Regions from separate parts of the Cupriavidus sp. 22TCCZM01-5 genome, predicted to be linked through region 1. Evidence: predicted binding sites of a transcription regulator. Region 1 holds the regulator's gene; each other region holds the start of a gene.
What was found. Region 1 encodes sigma-54, which starts transcription at its own class of promoters, with help from an activator protein. Its sites were predicted from a motif close to TGGCANGNAANCTGCTTT; they were not measured.

Region 1 (3,277 bases):
AAGCGCTACGGGTCGCGCACGGTGGTGAAGGACGTGTCGCTCGACGTGAAAAGCGGCGAGGTCGTGGGCCTGCTCGGTCCGAACGGCGCGGGCAAGACCACGTCGTTCTACATGATCGTGGGCCTGGTGGCGCTGGACGAGGGCGATATCGTGCTCGACGGCAAGCACATCAGCGGCCTGGCCATCCACGAGCGTGCGCGCATGGGCCTGTCCTACCTGCCGCAGGAAGCTTCGGTGTTCCGCAAGCTCAATGTGGAAGAGAACATCCGCGCGGTGCTGGAGCTCCAGCTCGAAAACGGCAAGGCGCTGCCCAAGGCCGAGATCGACCGCCGCCTCGATACGCTGCTCGACGACCTGCAGATCGCCCACCTGCGCAACAATCCCGCGCTGTCGCTGTCGGGCGGTGAGCGCCGCCGTGTGGAAATCGCGCGCGCGCTGGCATCGTCGCCGCGCTTCATCCTGCTCGACGAGCCATTTGCCGGCGTGGACCCGATCGCGGTCGGCGAGATCCAGCGCATCGTCAGCTTCCTCAAGGCACGCAACATCGGCGTGCTGATCACCGACCACAATGTGCGCGAAACGCTCGGCATCTGCGACCACGCGTATATCATCAGCGAAGGCACCGTACTCGCAGCGGGCCAGCCCGAAGACATCATCGCCAACGAGTCGGTGCGTCGCGTCTATCTGGGCGAGAACTTCCGCATGTGAAGCCGGGGCTGAAACTGTCCCCTTGGCAGAGACGATCATGCAGCATCAGCGATAGCAATTTCCGTTCCAACAACGGGAAGATGCGCATAGAATAGGTCGCATGAAACCGTCGCTACAGCTCCGCCTCTCCCAGCATCTTGCCCTCACGCCGCAATTGCAGCAGTCGATCCGGCTGCTGCAGCTTTCCACGCTGGAACTGCAGCAGGAAGTCGAGCAGGCCCTGACCGAAAACCCGCTGCTCGAGCGCGAGAACGACTGGATCGAAAGCCCGCTGCGCGTGGCTGCGGACGGCTCGGTCAATCTGCAGAGCGCACCGGCACCCGCACCAGCGGAACCGCAGGGCAATGGCGAAGCAAACGCCAACGGCGCGGGCGCAGATGAAGAAGGCTACAGTGACAGCGGTGGCGACGATTACGGCAGCGACTGGAGCCTGGACGATTTCGCGCGGCGCCCGCAGGGCGATGACGACGAGAAGACGCCCATGCAGTTGCGCGATGCCGAGCCCACCCTGCGCGAACACCTGATGGAACAGCTCGCGCCGCTGAAGATCTCTACACGTGACAAGGGGCTCGCGATCTTCCTGATCGAATCGCTCGACGACGACGGCTACCTGAGCGCGTCGCTAGAGGAGATCTGCGCCGAGCTGCCCGAGGAACTCGAATTCGAGGTCGAGGAAGTGCAGGCCATACTCGCGCTGCTGCAAAGCTTCGACCCGCCCGGCGTAGGCGCGCGCAATGCCGCCGAATGCCTGACCCTGCAGCTGCGCCGGCTGCAGCACCCGCAGCGCGAGCTGGCATTGTCGATCGTCAACCATCACCTGGAGCTGCTTGCCGTGCGCGACTACACGCGGTTGAAAAAAGCACTGCAGGTGGACGAAGCGGCGCTCAAGGCCGCCCACGAATTGATCCGCTCGCTCGCGCCATATCCGGGCCACGCGTACAGCCGCCCCGAAGCCGACTTCGTGGTGCCGGACGTGTTCGTGCGCAAGGGTGGCGGCGGATGGATCGCGCAGCTCAACCCGGACGTGATGCCGCGCCTGCGCATCAACGATATGTATGCGCAGATCCTGCGCGGAGCCAAGGGAGAGTCCGGCGCGGCCGGCCTGCAGCAGAAGCTGCAGGAAGCGCGCTGGCTGATCAAGAATATCCAGCAAAGGTTCGACACGATCCTGCGAGTTTCGCAGGCAATTGTCGAACGTCAGAAGAACTTTTTCACGCATGGCGAAATCGCGATGCGCCCCTTGGTTTTGCGGGAGATTGCCGATACACTGGGATTACACGAGTCAACCATATCCCGGGTGACGACTAATAAATACATGGCAACGCCAATGGGTACTTTCGAACTGAAGTACTTTTTCGGCAGCCACGTGTCCACCGAAACCGGTGGCGCGGCTTCATCAACGGCCATCCGCGCCTTGATCAAGCAACTTATAGGAGCCGAAGACCCGAGGAGTCCTCTTTCCGACAGCCGAATTGCCGAATTGCTGGGTGAACAAGGCTTCGTCGTCGCGCGCCGTACCGTCGCCAAGTATCGCGAAGCCCTGAAGATCCCTGCTGTCAATCTCCGCAAGACTTTGTAGCCGAGTTGCACCGCCTGCCTGGTGCAGCTCTTTCAGAAGGAGAAGCGCTATGAACTTCAAGATCAGTGGACACCACCTGGACATCACGCCCCCTCTGCGTGAGTACGTGGAAACGAAGCTGGAGCGTATCGTCAGGCATTTCGATCAAGTCATTGGCGTCAGCGTGCTACTCTCAGTCGACAATCACAAGGAAAAGGACAGGCGGCAGTACGCGGAAATCAATCTGCACCTCCGGGGCAAGGACATCTTTGTCGAAGCCCACCACGAAGACCTGTATGCGGCCATCGACGCACTCGTCGACAAGCTGGACCGCCAGGTGATTCGCTACAAGGACCGCGTGCAAGGCCACGACCGCGAAGCGGTCAAGTACCAGATGGCCGAGTCACAATTACAGCAGCAATGATCATGCCTGCCAGTCGTTAGGCTGGCCCTTAGAAAGGGACTGATAAAAGCAAGCCGCGCCATGTAGCGCGGCTTTTTTGCATCCGCGGCCCCAGCCTTGCCCGGGCCGCCGGCACAAGTGTTCGCAACTGGCGCCGCACGGTGTATGCTCTCCAAGACATAGCCGGTGGCGACTCCGGTGCGCCCGCCTGACCCTGGTGCGGCGGCACCAGCACGGGCCGGGACCTACAGGGACCGGCGCTGCATTGCACAAGAACAGGGGAGACGCTGCTCTATAATGGCCGAACTAATGGCCGAACGCCTGGCAAACCATGGCCTCGCCGCAATCCGGCCCTGCTTCGTTTCCGGGCTGAGCAGTCCGATCTGCCTGCTAACTGAAATCCTCGCATCGCCCATGAATCGTTTGGCCAAACTGCTGCCACCCGGCAACATCAATCTCGACGTCAGCGTCACCAGCAAGAAGCGTGTCTTCGAGCAAGCCGGGCTCCTGTTCGAGAACAATCATGGCGTGGCGCGGGCGACCGTGACCGACAACCTGTTCGCGCGCGAGTCGCTGGGTTCAACCGGCCTGGGCGCGGGCGTGGCCAT
Region 2 (3,277 bases), on a different contig from region 1:
CCACTCGTTGGCCGGCACATAGAACAGGCCGGTCTGCGGGCTGTAGGCCATCGGCTGCTGGTTCTTGCCACCCAGGAAACCGGGCGCGGCGAGTACGGACTTGCCCTTCTTCGGGTCGTCGCCACTGGCCGGGTCGCCGGGGCGGCCTTCGTCGATGTAGTTGGGCCGGCCGGTCTTCAGGTCGATGCCGGTGGCCCAGGTGATCTTCTTCACGAACGGGAAGGCATTGACCAGCTTGCCGCTGGCCGCGTCGTTGACATAGAAGAAGCCGTTGCGATCGGCCTTGCCGCCCATGCGCTTGCCGTCCAGGTCGAAGGTCACGAACTCATTGACGCCATCAAAGTCCCAGCCATCGTTCGGGGTGTTCTGGTAGTGCCAGACGATCTTGCCGGTGGCCGGATCGATCGCCACCGTCGACGCCGAGTAGAGGTTGTCGCCCTTGCGGATATGGCTGTTCCACGGGCCGGGGTTGCCGGTGCCGAAGTAGACCAGCCCCGTGGACGGATCATAGGTGCCGCCAAGCCAGGTAGCGGCGCCGCCGGTCTTCCAGGTCTCGCCGGGCCAGCTGGCGTTCTCGGTGCCGGTCACGCCGTTCTCGGTCTTGTTGCCGTCCTTGTCGTACTTGTAGCCCATGTGGCCTTCGACCACCGGGCGCGACCACACCAGTTGCCCGGTCTTGGCATCGCGCGCCTCGACCCGGCCGACCACGCCGAACTCGCCGCCCGAAATGCCGGTGAGCACCATGCCTTTGACGATCAGGGGCGCCGCCGTGTACGAATAGCCCGCGGCATAGTCGGCCAGCTTCTCCTTCCACACCACCTTGCCGGTCTTCTGGTCGAGCGCGACCAGTTGTGCATCCAGCGTGCCGAAGATAACCAGGTTGTCGTAGAGCGCCGCGCCGCGGTTGACCACGTCGCAGCACGGCATGATGCCTTCGGGCAGCCGGTGCTCGTACTTCCACAGCTTGCTGCCGGTCTTCAAGTCGAGCGCGTAGAGGCGAGAGTACGACGCGGTGACAAACATCTTGCCATCGTGGATCAGCGGCTGCGCTTCCTGCCCGCGCTGCTTTTCGCCACCGAACGAGAACGACCACGCCGGCACCAGGTTGGCGACGTTCTTGGTATTGATGCGTGTCAGCCCGGAATAGCGCTGGCCTTGCGGTCCCATGCCCCATGACAATACGTCGCCGGGGCTCTTCGCATCGTTCTCGATCATGGCATCGGTCACTGCCGCCTGCGCGGCCAGGGTGGCCACGGCAGTCGCGACTGCCATCACTAGTCGTAACGTCCTCATTGTCATCTCCTCTTTATTCTCGGTTTCCACCGGCGCACCACTGCGCCATACACCAGTGACGCTTTTGGCAATTCCCATGCCAGTCGGATTGCCGCGCAAACACGCCGGTTGCAGACGCATGACGCCGTGGCGGCCGTGTCAGCACGCAACATTGCGTTGCATCTGCTCCAGAACTGAACAACCGCCGGTGGCCTGGGCAGTCAGCCAAAGCGGTCGCGCCAGCGCATAGCGCCCCGAGGTACGGAACCTGCTCTGTCTCCCTCAGCCAGTTCAGGTCCGGTCGTTGCCCAACGCAGGCAGCCACCCCTAATCCGGAGGAGACGCAAGATGCCAACCAACCCGTTCCCTGCGCCGCCACCGCAGGCCATCCACCACACCCGCGCGCGGCGCCGCAAGCGCTGCCGCCGTGCGGCCACGGCGATTGCCATGGCCGTAGCGGTGCTGGCGCAGCGGCCCGCTGTTGCGCAATGGGACACCGCTGCGCCAAAGCAGGACAGTGCCGTCCTGCCAGAAGTGCTGGTGGTGGCGGCCGCGCCGCTGCCCGGCATCGGCGTGGACGGCAACCTGGTGCCCTACACAGTGCAGACCGTCCGCGGCGATGACCTGAACGGTACGCGCGCCAGCAACCTGGCCGACTACCTGGGACGCAACCTGGCCGGCGTCAACGTCAACGATATCCAGGGCAGCCCCTTCCAGAGCGACATCACCTACCGCGGCTACCGAGCCTCATCGATCGCGGGCGTGCCGCAAGGCCTGTCGGTCTACCTCGATGGCATCCGCATCAACGAGCCGTTCGGCGATGTGATCAGCTGGGACATGATCCCGGAGGCCGCCCTGGAAAGCGTGTCGCTGGTCTCCAGCGCCAACCCGGCCTATGGCCTGAACAGCCTGGGCGGCGCGCTGGCCATGACCACGCGCTCGGGCCTGGACTCGCCCGGCTTCACGGCCGACCTGTCCTATGGCAGCGGCAACCGCAAGCGCGCCGACCTGTCGGACGGCGTGCGCAGCGAAGGCGGCTGGCACGCCTTCGCCGCCGGCACGCTGTTCCAGGAGCATGGCTGGCGGGACGACTCGTCAGGGCAACTCGGCAACGTCTTTGCCAAGGCGGGCTATGCGGGCGAGACCGACAGTTTCGACGTATCGCTGCTCCATGGCCGCAGCACGCTGACCGGCAATGGACTGGTACCGGCCTACCATGCCAGCGGCAACGGGACTGAGCCCGACATCTACCAGTTGAACCGTCGCGCGGTCTATACCTACCCGGACCAGACGCGCAACCAGGTCACCCAGGTCGCCATCAACGGCCGCCACTGGTTCGACGACAAGACCAGCGCGGCCGCCCTTGCCTACGTGCGCAACAGCCGGCGCGACACCACCAGCGGCGACGTCAGCCCCGACTACGAGGCCTATGCCGAAGCCTGTGCGGACGGGTTCAACGCCGATGGCAGCCCGCGTGGCGACGGCTGCGGCGTAACCCGTGCCGAAGGCGCGGCGCTGCACCCGGCCGTGGTCAATACCAGCCATATGCGGCAGCAGACCGTAGGCGTGGCCCTGAGCCTGGCCAGGGAGACCGAACACCACGTGCTGAATGCCGGCATCAGCCTGGACCGAAGCCGGCTGACCTATTCCCAGTACGCCCAGCCGGGCACCTTCACCGACGACCGCGGCGCCGTGGCCGATGCCGGTGCGCCAAATAACCTGGTCTCCGGCGTCAGCGGCAACGCCCGCACGTTCGGCATGTACCTGTCCGACACCTGGACCCTGACGCCCAGCACATTCCTGACGGCGTCGGCACGATGGAATCTCGCCACGGTGAGCAATACCCTGCAAAACAGCGACGGCAGCGAGCAGCCGCGCGAGAGCTTTACCTACCACCGTCTCAATCCCGCGCTGGGCCTGGTGCAGAAGCTGGGCGGCGGGGTCTCGGTGTTTGGCGGCTATGCGCAGAACAACCGCGTGCCCACGGTGCTCGAACTGGGCTGCG
Region 3 (3,277 bases), on a different contig from region 1:
CGCGGCGGCGGCGCAGCGCGCGCTGGCGCTGTCGGCGCGTGGCGGCGAATACCTGCCGATGGCACGCATCGTCGACGAGCGCGCCGTCGTCAATGCCATGGTTGGCCTGCTGGCCACCGGCGGTTCCACCAACCACACCATCCACCTGGTCGCCATGGCACGCGCGGCGGGCGTGCTGATCGACTGGGACGATTTCGACCGTTTGTCGCGGATCACGCCGCTGCTCGCGCGCGTCTATCCGAACGGCTCGGCCGACGTGAACCACTTCCATGCGGCGGGCGGCACCGGTTATGTCATCGCCCAACTCCTCGAGGCCGGGCTCGTGCACGAAGACGTGCAGACCGTGGCCGGTCCCGGCCTGGCGCGCTACACGCAGGAGCCGGTGCTGGCCGACGGCGTGCTGCGCTGGCGCGACGGCGCGAGCGCCAGCGGCGACGCGCAGGTGCTGGCCACGGTCGCGCAGCCGTTTTCGGCCGAAGGCGGCTTGCGCCTGATGCAGGGCAACCTGGGGCGCGGCGTGATCAAGGTGTCCGCCGTGGCGCCGGAACACCGCGTGGTCGAGGCGCCGGCGCGCGTGTTCGATTCGCAGGAGGGGCTGCAGGCCGCCTTCGAGGCGGGCGAGCTGAACGGCGACGTGGTGGCCGTGGTGCGTTTCCAGGGGCCCAATGCCAATGGCATGCCCGAGCTGCACCGCCTCACGCCCGTGCTTGGTGCGTTGCAGGATGCCGGCCACCAGGTGGCGCTGGTCACGGACGGGCGCATGTCCGGCGCGTCCGGCAAGGTGCCCGCGGTGATCCACGTTGGCCCCGAGGCGCTGGCCGGCGGCCCGCTCGCGCGCGTGCGCGACGGCGACCGGGTGCGCGTGGATGCTGTGACCGGCACGCTGGCCTGGCTTGGCGATCCGGCAGAGTTCGCCGCGCGCCCGGTGGCGCAGGCCCCGGCCGACGCGTTCGCGCAGTTCAGCGTGGGCCGCGGCCTGTTCGGCCTGTTCCGCCGCCACGCGCGCAAGGCGGAAGAGGGCGGCAGCGCACTTGACCTGTCCGAGGCGGATGCCGTTCCCGCCGCGGCCACGCATGGAACTGCCGTGGCCGCGCATTCCGTCGCACAATAACCGGGCCAGGGCCCGTTTCACCCGATTCCCTGGCCGGCGCCAGCCGCCGGCCGGGCCCCTGCGCGCCGCCTGCCGGCGCGAGGCTACCGACAAGGATGGGGCAAACCATCCGACACCATGATCGATGGAGCAGACATGATCTATATCCTGATGGGCGTTTCCGGCAGCGGCAAGTCGACGGTTGGCGCTATGCTGGCGGAACGCCTGGGCTGCGCATTCCATGACGCGGACGAGTTTCACAGCGCTGCCAACAAAGCCAAGATGCACGCCGGCATCCCGCTCACCGACGAAGACCGCTGGCCGTGGCTCGCGGCCATGCGTGCCGCGATCGACGCCGCCCGGGCCGAGGGCCGCACCCATGTGTTCACCTGCTCCGCGCTGCGCCAGGCGTACCGCGACCGGCTGACGCCGCCCGATGGCGGCGTGACCTTTGTCTACATGAAGGGCGATGCGGCGTTGATTGGCTCGCGCCTGTCCTCGCGCACGGACCACTTCTTCAACCCGGCGCTGCTCCAGAGCCAGCTCGAAACGCTCGAGGAACCCCGCGGCGCGCTCGTGCTCGATATCCGGCAGCCGCCGGAAGCGCTGGTGCAGGCCATCCTCGACGACGGCGAACGGCACCGCGTCAAGGCCGCGCACTGACCCTCCGGCGCGCCGCCTGCCACGACGCTGGCAGGCATCTTGCTAATCCCGTTTCCGTGCTGCGCAGCCGCAAGGACTTGCGGCTTTCGCTGGCGCAGGTATGCTGAAAGGGCCAGTCACTCGACAGCTGTATAGCCAGGAAAACAAGGGGGCGGCGATTCCGGTGGGAGGCCGGCAGGCCAGGCGACCAGGACGCCCCCCAATTTCACGGAGGGAAGGGCCATCATGGCGGCGCGTTTTTTCGACGAGATGCTGGATTGGCGGGATGACGAGAGGAATACTGTCATCCAGGCGGGGCAGGCATTGCCGGGCGGCCTGGTACGGCCACACTACCGGCACTTCGCGGACTGGCTGGCGCGCCAGTCCGGGAACACCATGGCCAACAAGCGCGCCGAGGCGGACCTGATCTTCCGCCGCGTGGGCATTACGTTCGCGGTCTACGGCGACAAGGACGAATCCAACAGCGGCACCGAGCGGACCATTCCGTTCGACGTGATCCCGCGCATCTTCCCGGCCAGCGAGTGGGCGACGCTGGAGAAAGGGCTGCGCCAGCGCGTAGCGGCGCTGAACCGGTTCATCCACGACATCTACCACGGGCAGGACATCATTCGCGCCGGCGTGATCCCGCCGGACCAGATCTACAACAACGCCCAGTACCGGCCCGAGATGCTCGGCGTGGACGTGCCGCGCGACATCTACGCGCACGTGGCCGGCATTGACGTGGTGCGTGCCGGCGAGGGCGAGTTCTACGTGCTCGAAGACAACCTGCGCGTGCCGTCGGGCGTGTCGTACATGCTCGAGAACCGCAAGATGATGATGCGCTTGTTCCCGGACCTGTTTGCGCGCAACCGCGTGGCGCCGGTAGCCCACTATCCCGACCTGCTGCTGGACATGCTGCGCGGGGTCTCGCCGCAGGCGATCACGGATCCGACCGTGGTGGTGCTGACGCCGGGCATGTACAACTCGGCGTACTTCGAGCACGCCTTCCTCGCGCAGCAGATGGGCGTGGAGCTGGTGGAAGGCAGCGACCTGTTCGTCGAGGACGAGCACCTGTACATGCGCACCACGCAGGGCCCGCAGCGCGTCGACGTGATCTACCGGCGCGTGGACGACGACTTCCTCGACCCGCTCGTGTTCCGGCACGATTCCTCGCTCGGCGCGGCGGGGCTGCTGTCGGTCTACCGCGCGGGCAACGTGAGCATCTGCAATGCCATCGGCACGGGCGTGGCCGACGACAAGTCGATCTATCCGTACGTGCCCGACATGATCCGCTTCTACCTTGGCGAAGAGGCGATCCTCAGCAACGTGCCGACCTATATGTGCCGGCGTCCCGACGACCTGCAGTACGTGCTCGACAACATGGCCGACCTGGTCGTCAAGGAAACGCACGGCGCGGGCGGTTACGGCATGCTGGTGGGGCCGGCAGCGACGCGCGCGGAGATCGATACCTTCCGCGAGGTGGTGAAGGCGCGGCCCGAGCAGTACATCGCGCAGCCGACGCTGGCCTTGTCCACGTGTCCGACC

Region 2: a site for sigma-54 is predicted at 1,358-1,375, ahead of AC3FNH_RS13650 (PQQ-dependent methanol/ethanol family dehydrogenase). Genes of this name have one in related genera too.
Region 3: a site for sigma-54 is predicted at 1,782-1,799, ahead of AC3FNH_RS04110 (circularly permuted type 2 ATP-grasp protein). Genes of this name have one in related genera too.

Annotation. Positions count from the first base shown of each region.
Region 1 covers NZ_JBYOJR010000001.1:223,264-226,540, reverse strand. The annotation lists gene lptB (LPS export ABC transporter ATP-binding protein) at 1-708, shown strand, start outside; gene AC3FNH_RS01165 (RNA polymerase factor sigma-54) at 809-2,287, shown strand; gene hpf (ribosome hibernation-promoting factor, HPF/YfiA family) at 2,337-2,690, shown strand; gene AC3FNH_RS01155 (PTS sugar transporter subunit IIA) at 3,084-3,277, shown strand, end outside.
Region 2 covers NZ_JBYOJR010000012.1:7,246-10,522, reverse strand. The annotation lists gene AC3FNH_RS13650 (PQQ-dependent methanol/ethanol family dehydrogenase) at 1-1,293, opposite strand, end outside; gene AC3FNH_RS13645 (TonB-dependent receptor) at 1,621-3,277, shown strand, end outside.
Region 3 covers NZ_JBYOJR010000003.1:105,296-108,572, reverse strand. The annotation lists gene edd (phosphogluconate dehydratase) at 1-1,111, shown strand, start outside; gene AC3FNH_RS04115 (gluconokinase) at 1,247-1,753, shown strand; gene AC3FNH_RS04110 (circularly permuted type 2 ATP-grasp protein) at 1,979-3,277, shown strand, end outside.